Linked DNA regions of Azoarcus sp. CIB. The protein of the gene in region 1 interacts with the protein of each later gene in a pairwise test. Links are inferred from orthologs where the notes say so. Each region holds a gene or a part of one and is shown on either strand. Other genes may lie near its edges.

Region 1 (6,837 bases):
GCGATGCGTGGGTCGGCACGTGGGGTGGCGGGGTCGCGCGCTTCGACGGCAAGTCCTGGAAGAACTACAACAGCAAGGACGGGCTGGTCGGCAACATCGTGTATTCGATGGCGCAGGACAAGCAAGGCGTGTTCTGGTTCGGCACCGACAAGGGCGTATCGCGCTTCGACGGCAAGAACTGGCGCTCCTTCACGACCAAGGAAGGTCTGCTCGACTCGCACGTGTACACGATTGCGGCAGCCGACAACGGCGACATCTGGGTCGGCACACGCCGCGGCGTCTCGGTCATCGGCAAGTAATCCACACTCAAGGTCGGACGCGCCGGCGGACCGTTCTGCGGCCCCCGCCGGCCGAGCGACAACCGGAACTTTAACTGGAGTCTTTCGCATGAGTTACAAAGTTGCAGCCGTCGCCGCCATCGTCGGCGCCGTCGCGATTGCCGGCGCCTATACGCTCGGCCAGCAGCAGGCCAAGGCCCCCGCACCCGCCTCCGTTGCGAGCGCACCGGCCGGCGCCCAATCGGCGGCCGGTGGCCAGGAGACCCGCGAGGGGAAGGTCGGCGTGGACCCCAACGAGAAATTCACCCATTTCCGCGTCGGCAACAAGAACGTCAAGAAGATCTTTGCCGACAACGGCGTGATCTGGGTCGCGACCTCTGGCGGCGTCATCCGCTACGACACGCGCACCGACGAATACAAGATGTTCGACAACCAGAGCGGCCTGCTGTCGAACGGCATGTTCTATGTCGGTCGGGTGCAGGGCAAGATCACCGTCGGTACCTACGGCGGCGGCATGTCGATGCTGGACGAAAAGACCGGCACGTGGGACACCTACAACATTCCCGAAGGATTGGGCGACGCCTTCGTGTATGACGTGGTCGAAACCCGTACGGGCGACATCTGGATCGCAACCTGGTCGGGCGTAAACCGCGTCCGCGGCGGCAAGCTCAAGGATCCGGCGGCTTGGGAACTCCATACCGTCGAAAGCACCAGCGGCGGCCTCCCGAACGACTGGGTGTACGGCCTCGCCGAAGGCAAGAACGGTGAAATGTGGCTCGCGACCGAAGGCGGTATGGCCCGCTTCATGGATGGCAAGTGGGAGAACTGGAACCACTCCCGCGGCGTCGGTGCGGACTACGACAAGGTCAAGCAGGACATCGCTTACAAGAGCGATCCCGCGAAGGAATCGCTGCACCACGCCCAGCAGAAGCGCGAGATGGGTCTCGAGGGGATCGACCAGGCTTACAACCCGAACTACATCATTGCACTCGTCGTCGACGAGGACGGCACGGTGTGGTCCGGCACCTGGGGTGGCGGCCTGGCGCATTACGACGGCCAGAAATGGACGAACTACACGACCGTCGAGGGACTGCCTGGCAACCATGTCTTCATGCTGCACCGCGACCAGCAGAATCGTCTGTGGATAGGCACGAACAACGGCCTGGCGGTCAAGGAAGGCAATCAGTTCCGCGTCATGAAGTCCGCCGATGGCCTGTTCAACGACACCGTATTCTCGATGACGACGACGAAGGAAGGGGACCTCTGGATCGGCAGCTACGGCGGTGTTGCCCATATCCGTCCGGCGATTTGAGCGAAGCGGCAGGATAGTTTCACGGCAGCACCCGGGCCGCCCCACTGAGTGGGGCGGCTTTTTTGCGCCTGGAGAATCAACGCATCACCGCCGACTCCCGCCATGCGGTTCCGCGGTCTGTGCGCGTTCAGGCAGGTCTTCAACGCCGTCTCGGATCCATTCGGTGAGCATGGATCGCTCAGGCTGATCGCGACAGGCGCGGCGGGTAGCGGGCGAGGCGCGCTATCCGATGTGATCGAGGTTCCTCACCCAGCCTTGATCGGTCGGAGCCAGGGAACGTCGCTGGGCGTGCGCAGCCATCCGCCGGTGCCTCGCCCCAAACCCGTAAACAAAGAAAGGGGCGTGATGCCAGCGGCACCACGCCCCTCGATTTATGCAGAAGCGGCGCTTACTTGCGCACGCGGTCGATCACGACGCTGACGCCCTGGGCGTCCGGCGAGGCCAGCACCGTCTGGCTTTCGAGATCGCCGGCGGCAGCTGTCGCACTACCGCCCTTCGACAGCCGCGCACCGACGGCGATCTGCTCCGGCAGGGGGCCCTGCGACATGCGTTGTGCGTTGCTGAAATCGAAATCGACGGGCAGGTCGCCGGCGCGCATGCGCAAAGCGGCAATCGGCATGCCGCCCTGCGGCGGACGCGCAAAGACAAACACAGTCGCATCGCTACCGGCTTGTTGTGCGAGCTCGGGCGACAGGCTCAGTCGGCCGCGCAACGTGAGGGGGGCCGACGAGGCCTGGGCGCCGTCTTCCCGGGCCGCACCACCAATTCCCGCCACCTGAGCACCGGCAGGCGGATTCAGCTGGGCCATCCCTCCCTTCGTGCGGGCCTCGTTGATGCTAGCCAGAATCGAGCTGTACGCACCGTCACCGGGCGGCATGGTGGCGAGGATCTTCTCCCATTGGGCGGACGCGGTCGCGTAGTCGTGACGGACGAACGCGGACGTACCCGAAAGCGCCAGCGCCTTGACGTGATTCGGCGCCAGCTCGAGGGCACGCGCGATGAGCCGGTCGGGATCCCCCTCGAACTTGCGTCCGCCTGCGCCGGCAAGCAGGTCAGCCCAGTCGGCGAGAATGTCGGGATGATCCGGAATATTCCTGCCGATCCTGTTCCACGTCGCAACGGCGCCCTGGAAGTTCTGCATCACGGCGAACGACCGGCCCAGCATCATCCAGCCCTGCACGTCGCCAGGCTCGCGTTCGAGGCGCTCGGCGAGTTGGGACACCATCGCCTGCATCTGCTCGGGCGTGATCTGGTGGCCCGCTTCGGGCGCGGGTTTGGCGCTGGCGGGATCGAGTCCCTCAGGGGTGCCGAGGATGAGGTACACGGCCACCGCGAGAACCGGCACGGCGAAGACCACGCCGAGCGCCCAGCCACGGGCGGGGGCGGCGTCGACGCCGGCCTCGGCCGTGCCGGCCTCCGTCAGCGCGCGCTGCTCGAGCTCTTCGCGAGAACGCTTGTAGTCGGCCTCCGCGATGCGCCCCGCAACGTGGTCGGCTTCGAGTTCGGCGAGTTGCTCGCGCAGCACAATCAGTACGGTACGCGCCTGTTCCTGACGTGCAGCATGTTCGCGCGCCTTGGCTCCCGTCCCCAGCATGGGCGGAATCACGAGCAGCAGGGCACCGGCCACCAGCATGGTGGCCAGGATCAGGAAAACAGTCACGAGCGGGACTCCTGGGAAGGTTTGGCAGAGCCGTCAAGCAGGGCAGAGGCGCGGGCATGCTCTTCCGCGCTCAGGGGCGGCGGAACTTCGCGAACGCGCCTGCGCAGGCGCCAGCCGAGCCATCCGGCTCCGGCGACGAGCAGCAGCCCCGGTCCGAGCCAGAGCAACAGGGTTGCTCCCTTGAACGGCGGCAGATAGAGGACGAAATCACCGTAGCGGGCAACGAGGTAGTCCACGACGGCAGCTTCGTCCTTGCCCGCGAGGAACTGCTCGCGCACCTGGTTGCGCAGATCCACCGCCAGCGGCGCGTTGGATTCCGCGATCGACTGGTTCTGGCAGACGAGGCAACGCAGGTCGTGCGACAGGCGCATGACGCGTTCCTCGAGGACGGGGTCGTCGGAGACCGGAACCGCTTCGCCGGCCTGGCCCACCACCGGAAAAAGCAGGGCCGCAACAAGCGCCAAGCGGCGCATCAGGTCAGCTCGCACGTTGCAACTCCGCGATCTTGGGAATCAGCACGTCGCGCAGCGATTCCGGGGTAATCGGACCGATGTGTTTGTAGCGGATCACACCTTGCTGGTCGATCAGGAAAGTTTCCGGAACACCGTAAACGCCGTAGTCGATGCCGATGCGCCCGTCCAGATCCACTGCCGACACCATGTACGGATCGCCTCCGTGCTCGACGAGCCACTGGCGCGCACGCTGGCGGGCGCTTGTGAGCTCGGTCGCGGGATCGAGGCCCTTCACGTCGAGCGCGCCGTCGCCGCGCACTTCCTTGTAGTTGAGACCGATGATGGGCACCGGACTGGTGCGGGCGAAATCGACCAGCACCGGATGCTCATAGCGGCACGAGATGCACCAGGACGCCCAGACGTTGAGGAGCCACACGCGCCCCTTGAGGTCTTCGGGCGAGATGAACTTGTCTTCGGCCTGCAGCTGCGGCACGCGGAACGCCGGCGCGGGTTTGCCGATCAGCGGCGACGGAACCTCGCGCGGGTTGAGCTTCAATCCATAACCGAGAAATCCCGCCAGCAGCAGGAAGATGAACAGGGGAACCAGGAACTTCGCTTTCATGAAACCTCTCAAGCAGCCTGGCGCGCCGCCCCCGCAGGGGCTTCGCGCTCGGCAAGACGGCGGTAGCGGCGGTCTGCGGCGGCGAAGATGCCACCCAGCGCCATCAAGGTGCAACCGACCCAGATCCAGCTGATGAACGGACGGTAGAACAGGCCCACGACCCAAGAGCCGTCCTCGAGCTGGTCGCCGAGGTTCACGTACACGTCGCGGAGCGGGCCGATGTCGATCGAAGCCTCGGTCATCGGCATGCCCTGCGCTTCATAGAAGCGCTTCTCCGGCGTCAGCGTCGCAAACGTGACGCCCCCGCGGCTCACATCGATCGTGGCACGCGCGGCAGCGTAGTTCGGTCCCGGAGCGTCCGCGACGCCGCGGAAGGTGAAGGTGTAACCGGCGAGCTGTGCGGTGTCGCCCGGCAGCATCTTCACCTGGATCTGGCTGTTGAGACTGCCGACCAAGGCGACGCCGATGATGAACACGCCGATCCCCAGGTGGGCGAACCACATGCCCCACCACGCTGCGGGAATGCTGCGCAGGCGGGAACCCGCTCCCGCACCCTGACGGTCGGCGAGACGCTGCCACAGGATCTGGGCGCTGCCGATCAGGACCCACGCCGCAAGGGATAGCCCCAGGGCGGTACGCCACGTGACGTGACCGATCGCGAAAGCGGCACCGATCCCGAGGACGACACTCGCAACCAGACCCGGGGCGATCTTGCGCAGGACGCGGTTGCCTTCATCGCCCTTCCAGCGGACGAAGGGGCCGATCATCATCAGCACGATCACCGGTGTCATCAGCGGCACGAACACGGTTTCGAAGTACGGCGGCCCGACCGAGATCTTGCCGAGGTTCAGCGCATCGATGAACAGCGGATAGAGCGTGCCGAGCAGCACGGAGCCACAGGCGACGGACAGCAGGACGTTGTTGCCGAGCAGCGAGGCCTCGCGCGACACGAGGCCGAAGCTGCCGCCCCCGGCCAGGGTGGGCGCACGCCACGCGAACAGCGTCAGAGAGACGCCGATCACGACGACCAGCAGCGCCAGCACGAAGAGGCCGCGTGCGGGATCGGTGGCGAACGCGTGCACCGAGGTCAGCACGCCCGAGCGGACGAGGAAGGTGCCCATCAGCGACAGCGAGAACGCGCCGATGGCGAGGAGGACGGTCCAGCTGCGGAAGGCGCCGCGCTTCTCGGTGACTGCCAGCGAGTGCATCAGTGCGGTGCCCAGCAACCACGGCATGAAGGACGCGTTCTCGACCGGATCCCAGAACCACCAGCCGCCCCAGCCGAGCTCGTAGTAGGCCCAGCCTGAGCCGATGGCGATGCCGGAAGTAAGGAAGACCCACGCGACGATCGTCCACGGACGCGACCAGCGTGCCCAGGCGGCATCCATGCGGCCGGAGAGGAGCGCGGCGATCGCGAATGCGAAGGCGACCGAGAAGCCGACGTAGCCCATGTAGAGCAGCGGCGGATGGATGATCATGCCCGGATCCTGCAGCAGCGGATTGAGGTCGCGGCCTTCGGGTGCGCCGGGCAGGATGCGGTCGAACGGGTTGGAGGTGACCAGCAGGAACAGCAGGAAGCCGCTGCTCACCAGACCGAGCACGCCGAGCACGCGCGCCATGAAGATCTCGGGCAGGTTGCGGCTGAACACCGTCACGGCGACGGTCCACAGCGCGAGCGACATCGACCACAGCAGCAGCGAGCCCTCGTGGTTGCCCCACACGCCGGTGATCCTGTAGATCAGCGGGGTTGCCGAGTGCGAGTTGCTGGCGGCCAGTTGCAGGGAGAAATCGCTGTTGATGAAGGACCAGGTGAGACAGCCGAACGAAAACGCGATGAACAGGAACTGACCCTGCGCGGCGGTGCGACCGACGGACATCAGTGCGAGGCGGTTGCGGCTCGCGCCGATGAGCGGCACCACGCCCTGCACGAAAGCGAGGATCAGCGCGAGGATGAGGGAGAAATGGCCGAGTTCGGGAATCATTGCTTCACCGTCTTGGCGGTCTTCTGCGCTTGGTCGACCGCGTGCTGCGCTTCGGGCGGCATGTAGTTCTCGTCGTGCTTGGCGAGCACCTCGGAGGCGGTGAACTGGCCGTCCGGGCCCATCTTGCCCTGCACGACCGCGCCCTTGCCCTCGCTGAAGAGATCAGGCAGCGAGCCCTTGTAGGTCACGGGAATGACCTTCGCGGTGTCGGTGATCGCGAACTGCACGGTCAGGCCGTCGGCCGCGCGCTTGATCGAGCCGGGCTCGACCAGACCGCCGATGCGGAAGGTGCGCCCGCTCGGTGCCTTGCCTTCGGCGACTTCGGTGGGGGTATGGAAGAACACGAGGTTCTCCTGGAAGGCGGTGAGCACGAGCGCCACCGCCCCGATCAGCAGTGCGACAGCGCCGCCGAGCAGCATCAGCCGTTTGCTACGGGGTTTCATTCAACGATCTCCTCAAAAGCACGGCGCCCGCCCGCGCCGGCCGCATTGGCCCGACGCAGGCGCAACAGGCGCCGTACGGTATCCCTAC
Region 2 (6,795 bases), 140 kb from region 1 along the record:
TCCCGGCTTTGGCCGCAGCGAACCGCGCAGCTTCGGCGATCGCGCTGCCTTTCCGCGCGACGACCGCGCTCCCCGCCGCGAGGGCTCGCGCGACGGTGCCCGTTTCGGCGGTGACCGTCCGGAGGGCGCCCGCCGTCCGCGTCCGGCTTTTCGTGACTGAGTGATGCCAGCCCCCGCGCGAGCGGGGGCGCAATCACCGGGAAGGCCCGGGTCGTGCAGCGATGCACGCCTGGGCCTTTTTCATTGGTGCGCGTTCGGGGCCAAAATTGCACAACTTGACGCACACGACTGAAGGCGCGATTAGCAGGTTCCTTCCCCTTCAAGGGGAAGGACAGGATGGGGATGGGTTTCTTGCAGGCGCTGCGGAATCCACCCATCCCCACCCCAGCCCTCCCCTTGAAGGGGAGGGAGCTACTGCTACTAGCTCAGGACTTCGCGTCCTTCGCGGCGTTCACCTCGACCGCGCGCAGCTTGGCCGCGAGCTTGTCGAGCACGCCGTTCACGAAGCGGTGGCCTTCGGTGCCGCCGTAGCTCTTCGCGAGCTCGATCGCCTCGTTGATGATCACGCGGTAAGGCGTGTCGAGGCCGATCTTCAGCTCGTGCGTCGCGAGCAGCAGGATCGCGCGCTCGACCGGCGAGAGCTCCTCGACGGAACGGTGGATGAAGGGGACGAACTCCTCCTGCAGCGACTCGACGTTCGCGAGCGTGCCGCGCAAGAGGCTCACGAAGAGTTCGCGGTCGGCCTTGTCGAAGCCGGTGACCTGGGCGATGTGCTCCTCGATCAACGGGACCGAGTTGCCCGACAGCAGCCACTGGTAGATGCCCTGGAGGGCGAATTCGCGTGCGCGGCGACGTGCCGCTTTGCCGCTCATTTGAGCATCCGCAGCAGGCGCGCCATCTCGATCGCGGTGCGGGCGCAGTCGCTGCCCTTTTCCTGCATCCGCGCGAGGGCCTGGTCGTCGTCCTCGGTCGTGAGCACGCCGTTGGCGATCGGCATGCCGGAGTCGAGGCCGATGCGGTTGATGCCTGCGCCCATCTCGTTCGACACCAGCTCGAAGTGGTAGGTCTCGCCGCGGATCACCGCGCCGAGCGCGATCAGCGCGTCGTAGCGGCCGCTGCGTGCCATGGCCTGCAGCGTGAGCGGAATTTCCAGCGCGCCGGGGACGGTCGCGATGCGGATCAGGTCGGGTGCGACGCCGAGGCGCTGCAGCTCGGCGGTGCAGGCCGACAGCAGGCCTTCGCACACGTCCTGGTTGAAGCGGCTCATGACGATGCCGATGCGCAGGCCGTGGCCGCTCAGATCGGGCTCGAATTCGGGAATGTTGTCGTAACGGGCCATGTTCGGTTCTTTCGAAAGCGGAAAAGCCGGAAATCCGCAGGACTTCCGGCGCGGTAAAGCGTCGAGGGTACCACCTCAGGCCGGATCGACGAAGCCCGTGATCTCGAGGCCGAAGCCGGCCATGCTCGGAATTTTGCGCGGGCTGGAGAGCAGCCGCATCTTGCCGACCTTGAGATCGCGCAGGATCTGGGCGCCGACGCCGAACAGGCGCGCGTCCCATTTCGGCGGCTGGTAGCCGTTGCCGGTCAGGCTCGCGAGCAGTTCGCTGCCCGATTGCGGGCGGTACAGCAGCACGATCACGCCTTGCTCGGCCTGCGCGAGGCGGGCGAGCGACTGGTTGACCGGGAAGGTGTGGCGGGCGCTTTCGGCGTCGAGGAAATCGACGACCGAGATCGGCTCATGCACGCGCACGAGGGTCTCGTGCTCTGGGCGGATGTCGCCCTTGGACATCGCGAAATGCACCTCGCCGGTGGTCTTGTCCTCGAACGCGTAGAGGCGGAAGCGGCCGTGCGGGGTGTCGACGTCCTTTTCGGCGACGCGCTCGATCAGGTGCTCGTTCGACGAACGGTACTGGATCAGGTCGCGGATCGCGCCGATCTTGAGGCCGTGCTCCTTGGCGAACTCGACGAGATCGGGCAGGCGCGCCATCGTGCCGTCGTCCTTGAGGATCTCGCAGATCACCGCGGCCGGTTCGAGCCCGGCGAGGGCGGCGAGGTCGCAGCCGGCTTCGGTGTGGCCGGCGCGGATCAGCACGCCGCCGTTCTGCGCCATCAGCGGGAAGATGTGGCCGGGCTGGACGATGTCGGTCGCCTTGGCGTTGCGCGCGACGGCGGCTTCCACGGTGCGCGAGCGGTCGTGCGCCGAGATGCCGGTGGTGACGCCCTCGGCGGCCTCGATCGAGGTCGTGAAGGCGGTGCCGTGCGGCGAGCGGTTGTCGCGCACCATCAGCTGCAGGCCCAGCTGTTTGCAGCGCGCTTCGGTGAGCGTCAGGCAGATCAGGCCGCGGCCGTACTTGGCCATGAAGTTGATCGCCTCGGGCGTGACGTGTTCGCCGGCGAGCACGAGGTCGCCCTCGTTTTCGCGGTCTTCCTCGTCGACCAGCACGACCATGCGGCCGGCGCGGATTTCCTCGACGATTTCGGTGATGGGGGACAGTGCGGTCATTGTGCGGATTCCTCGCGCCATGCGAGCAGGCGTTCGCAGTAGCGGGCGATCAGGTCGATCTCGAGGTTCACGCGGCTGCCCGCCTCGAGGCGCTTGAGATTGGTCACCGCCACGGTGTGCGGGATCAGGTTGATGGAGAACTCGGTGCCTTCGACGCGATTCACGGTGAGGCTCACGCCGTTCACGGTGATCGAGCCCTTGCGCGCGATGTAGCCGGCGAGTGCGGCCGGGGCGCGGATCACGAGATCGTGGCTTTCGCCTACGGGGACGAAGCGCACGACTTCGCCGACGCCGTCGACGTGGCCGGTGACGAGGTGGCCGCCGAGGCGGTCCGCGAGGCGCAGCGCCTTCTCGAGATTGACCTCGTTGCCCGTCTCGTCGAGGCCGGCCGTGCAGTTGAGGGTCTCGCGCGACACGTCGAACTGCACGCGCGGCGCGTCCAGTGCGATGACGGTGAGGCAGACGCCGCTGTTGGCGATGCTGTCACCGAGCTGCACGTCGGAGAGGTCGAGGTCGGCCACGTTGACCGTCAGGCGGACGCCGTCCTGCAGGGGGTCGATGCGTTCGATTCGGCCGCAGGCGGCCACGATTCCGGAGAACATTTCTTGTGGGCGGGCGAGTGGTGGAGCGCCAATTGTAGGCGAATTGCAACCAAAAGCGATCGGCAAGCAAAAGCGATCGGTTCGCCGCTCTTCTCTTTCTTGGGCTCGCGCCCTCAGCGCAGCGCGCGGTCGAGCACTTCGCCGAAGGGCTCCGCCTGCATGAAGCCGACGACGCGCAGGCCGTCGCGTTCCTTGCCGGCAGGGTCGAAGAAGATCGTGCCCGGCGGCCCGAACAGGTTGAAGCGCTTGAGCAGCGCCTTGTCGTCGTCGTTGTTGGCGGTTACGTCGGCCTTCAGCAGCAGCATGCGGCCCATGCGTGCGGCGACGTTCGGGTCGGTGAAGGTGAAGCGCTCCATCTCCTTGCACGAGACGCACCAGTCGGCGTAGAAGTCGAGCATCACCGGACGGTCGGCCGAGGCAAGGCGGGCGTCGAGCTCGGCGATCGAGGCGACCTTCTCGAAGCGCGGCAGCTCGGCCGCGTTCGCAGTCGAGGCCTGTGCGCGCAGCACCGCGAGCGGCTGCAGCGGGTCGCGCGAGCCGGCGAGGGCGCCGATGAGCATCGCCGAGCCGCCGATCAGCAGCACGACGCCGACGCCCTTCCAGAAGCGCTGCCAGCCTTTGGCGTGCGGCGGCAGCGGGTCGAGCGCGTGCAGGAAGATGCCGGAGAACACCAGCAGCGCGGCCCACGCGAGCATGGGCAGCAGCGGCGGCACGACCGGGGTGAGCAGCCACACGGCGACGGCCAGCAGCATCACGCCGAAGGCCTTCTTGACGCCTTCCATCCACGCGCCGGCCCTGGGCAGCACCGAACGGGCGGCGATGCCGATGATGAGCAGCGGGGCGCCCATGCCGAGCGCCATCGCGAACAGTGCCGCGCCGCCGAGCACGGCGTTGCCGGTCTGGGCGATGTAGAGCAGCGCGCCGGCGAGCGGGGCGGCGACGCAGGGGCCGACGATCAGCGCCGACAGCACGCCCATCACCGCGACCCCGCCGAGGTTGCCGCCCTGCTGGTGGCTGGCGGTGGAGGACAGGCGGCTCTGCAGCGCCGACGGCAGCTGCAGCTCGTAGAAGCCGAACATCGACAGCGACAGCAGTACGAACACCAGCGCGAAGGTGCCGAGCACCCAGGCGTTCTGCAGTGCGGCGGCCAGCATCGTGCCGGAGAGGCCCGCGGCGACGCCGGCCGCGGCGTAGGTGACGGCCATGCCCAGCACGTACACCAGCGACAGCACGAAGGCGCGTCCGCGCGAGATCTGATGGCCGTGGCCGACGATGATGCCCGACAGGATGGGGATCATCGGGAACATGCAGGGGGTGAAGGCGAGCAGCAGGCCGAAGCCGAAGAAGCTCAGCAGCACCAGCGGGCCGCTGGCGTCGCGCAGCAGGCCGGCGATGCGTCCGCTCTCGTCGTCGGATACGCCGCTGCCGGCGGTCGCCGCGGCCGTCTGCACGGGTTTGTCGTCGCGCCCGAGCAGGCCGTCGAGGAAGCTGCCACCGGTCTTGACCGGCTTGGCGAGCAGGTCGATGTCGGCGGTCTGTTCGTTGGGCGGATAGCAGATGCCGCCGTCCCAGCAGCCCTGCACGCTGCCGAGCAGGCGGAATTTCGTCGTGCCCTCCGGTGCAGTGACGGGCAGCAGGATCTTCACTTCCTTGCGGTAGGTTTCGACCTGGCCGAAGAAGTCGTCCTTCGTGACCTTGCCCGGCGGGCGCTGCGGTGCGCCGAAGGTGACGGTGTCGGGATCGGCGCGGAAGCGGAACTTGTCGGCGTAGAGGTAATAGTCCCCCGCGATCTTCACGGTGACCTCGACCGTCTGCGGATCGAGCGCCTGCGCGGAGAGCACGAAGGCCTCTTCGGGGCGCATCGGCGTGCCGGTGACAGTAGTGGCGGCATTGGCGGGAACGGACAGCGCGAGCAGGCTGGCGAGGAGGGCGATCAGGGACAGGAGGCGGTGCATGGGGTCGGTCGGCATTGCGCGGTGGCGCGATTGTAGGACGGCTGGGGCGGCTGGCCTTCGATATGGATCAAGACATGCGTCGGGGCACGCCGCTTCAGGAAGCGTCCGGGGCTGCGTCTGCGTTGTCGGGTTGCGGGGCGGTTTCCGCGGCGACCCAGTCGAGGTAGCCGGGCAGGCCGCGCATGACAGGGACCGCGATGATTTCGGGAAGTTCGTAGGGATGGTTCTCGCGGATCGCTGCCTCGAGTTCCGCGTAGCGCACGGGCGTGGTCTTGATCAGCAGCGGGACTTCGGTCGCGCTCTCGATCCTGTCCTGCCAGCGGTACACCGAGCGGCAGGGGGCCAGGACGTTCACACAGGCCGCCAGGCGGCGTTCGACCAGCAGCGCGGCGAGCGCGTCGGCGCAGGCGGCGTCGGGACAGTTCGTGAGGACGACAAGCGCTTCGGTCATCGCAGGGCACTCCGCATGGGCAATCGCGGGATTGTCCCAGACTCCGGCGCTTCGCGCATGCGCGGCCGGGTTCTGCCCGCGGCCGCGGCGCGCTATCCTGAGATTTTCGCCGGAGTTCCGCCGTAATGACCAACAGCCCCGATCCCGCCGCGCTCGCCCGCTGGCCCGACGTCCCCGCCTGCTACGATTGGCTGTCGCTCGACCGTCGCGGCACGTGGCGCCTGCAGGGCGAGGCGGTCGCGCACGCGGGGCTGGCGGGCTTCCTGAACGCCGCCTACGGCCGCGACGAAGCGGGCAACTGGCTCGTGCATAACGGGCCGCAGCGGGTGTATGTGGCGCTCGACTACGCCCCCTGGGTGTTGCGCCTGCATCCGGACGGCAGCCTGACGACGCACACCGGGGCCGGGGTCGCGGCCGTTGCGGCGGCGTACCTCGACGAGGAGGGCAATGTGCTGCTGGACACGGATCTCGGCGCCGGCCTGCTCGACGACCGCGACCTCGCGGCTTTCCTCGCCCAGTGCCGTCGCGCCGATGGCAGCGTGGCCGACGACGAGGCGCTGCTCGGCGTGATGGCGGGCGGCTCGGGGGGGGCGTGCCAGGTGAGGTGCCAAGTGAGGTGGCGGGATCTGCCGCTGCAGGCGGTCGCGCGCGCGGCGGTGCCGGCGCGCTTCGGCTTCCGGGCGCGGCCGGCGCCCTGATCCGGAGTGCGGCGATGGTGTCGGCGCGTTTCCGCTTCTACGAGGAACTCAACGATTTCCTCGCGCCGGAGCGCCGCTATCGCGACATCACGGTGCCGTGCGCGCGCGCCGCGACGGTCAAGCACATGATCGAGGCGCTCGGGGTGCCGCACACCGAGGTCGAGCTGGTGCTGGTGAATGGCGAGTCGGTGGGCTTCGACCGACTCATGCAGGACGGCGACCGCGTGTCGGTGTATCCGCGCTTCGAGGCCTTCGACATCACGCCGCTGCTGCGCGTGCGCGAACATCCGCTGCGTACGACGCGCTTCGTCGCCGACGCCCACCTCGGCGGCCTCGCGCGCCTGCTGCGCATGACCGGTTTCGACACGCTCTACGACAACAACTTCGCCGACGAGGATATCGAGGCTATCGCCGCCCACGACGGGCGAATTGTGCTCACGCGCGACCGCGCGCTGCTCAAGCGCCGCACGATCACGCACGGCTGCTACGTGCACGCGCTGAAGCCGGAGCTGCAGTTCGCGGAGATCCTCGCGCGCCTGGATCTCGCCCGCAGCGCGCGCCCCTTCACGCTGTGCCTCGCGTGCAA

The links.
Region 2: the proteins of AzCIB_RS01200 (region 1) and dsbD interact in binary tests that used the Escherichia coli proteins (3 or more experiments, as listed by UniProt). The link is inferred for Azoarcus sp. CIB from one-to-one orthologs.

The regions. Positions count from the first base shown.
Region 1 is NZ_CP011072.1:301,714-308,550, reverse strand. What follows is about bases 2,527-5,505. They hold AzCIB_RS01200 (DsbE family thiol:disulfide interchange protein), read right to left. Parts: upstream 4,325-5,505; coding sequence 3,728-4,324; downstream 2,527-3,727. Other genes in these bases: AzCIB_RS01195 (heme lyase CcmF/NrfE family subunit), read right to left, coding at 4,333-5,505; AzCIB_RS01205 (cytochrome c-type biogenesis protein), read right to left, coding at 3,247-3,723; ccmI (c-type cytochrome biogenesis protein CcmI), read right to left, coding at 2,527-3,250. In the rest of the region: AzCIB_RS01220 (ligand-binding sensor domain-containing protein), read left to right, coding at 1-299; AzCIB_RS01215 (ligand-binding sensor domain-containing protein), read left to right, coding at 388-1,590; more of ccmI, read right to left, coding at 1,979-2,526; more of AzCIB_RS01195, read right to left, coding at 5,506-6,306; cytochrome c maturation protein CcmE, read right to left, coding at 6,303-6,749; heme exporter protein CcmD, read right to left, coding at 6,746-6,837. UniProt on the Escherichia coli protein: Involved in disulfide bond formation. Catalyzes a late, reductive step in the assembly of periplasmic c-type cytochromes, probably the reduction of disulfide bonds of the apocytochrome c to allow covalent linkage with the heme.
Region 2 is NZ_CP011072.1:440,035-446,829, forward strand. What follows is about bases 2,640-5,576. They hold dsbD (protein-disulfide reductase DsbD), read right to left. Parts: upstream 5,061-5,576; coding sequence 3,219-5,060; downstream 2,640-3,218. Other genes in these bases: AzCIB_RS01800 (riboflavin synthase), read right to left, coding at 2,640-3,105; cutA (divalent-cation tolerance protein CutA), read right to left, coding at 5,155-5,511. Also shown: transcription antitermination factor NusB, read right to left, coding at 426-872; ribH (6,7-dimethyl-8-ribityllumazine synthase), read right to left, coding at 869-1,339; ribBA (bifunctional 3,4-dihydroxy-2-butanone-4-phosphate synthase/GTP cyclohydrolase II), read right to left, coding at 1,415-2,503; more of AzCIB_RS01800, read right to left, coding at 2,500-2,639; AzCIB_RS01815 (DUF2946 family protein), read left to right, coding at 5,637-6,209; AzCIB_RS01820 (Mut7-C RNAse domain-containing protein), read left to right, coding at 6,224-6,795. UniProt on the Escherichia coli protein: Required to facilitate the formation of correct disulfide bonds in some periplasmic proteins and for the assembly of the periplasmic c-type cytochromes.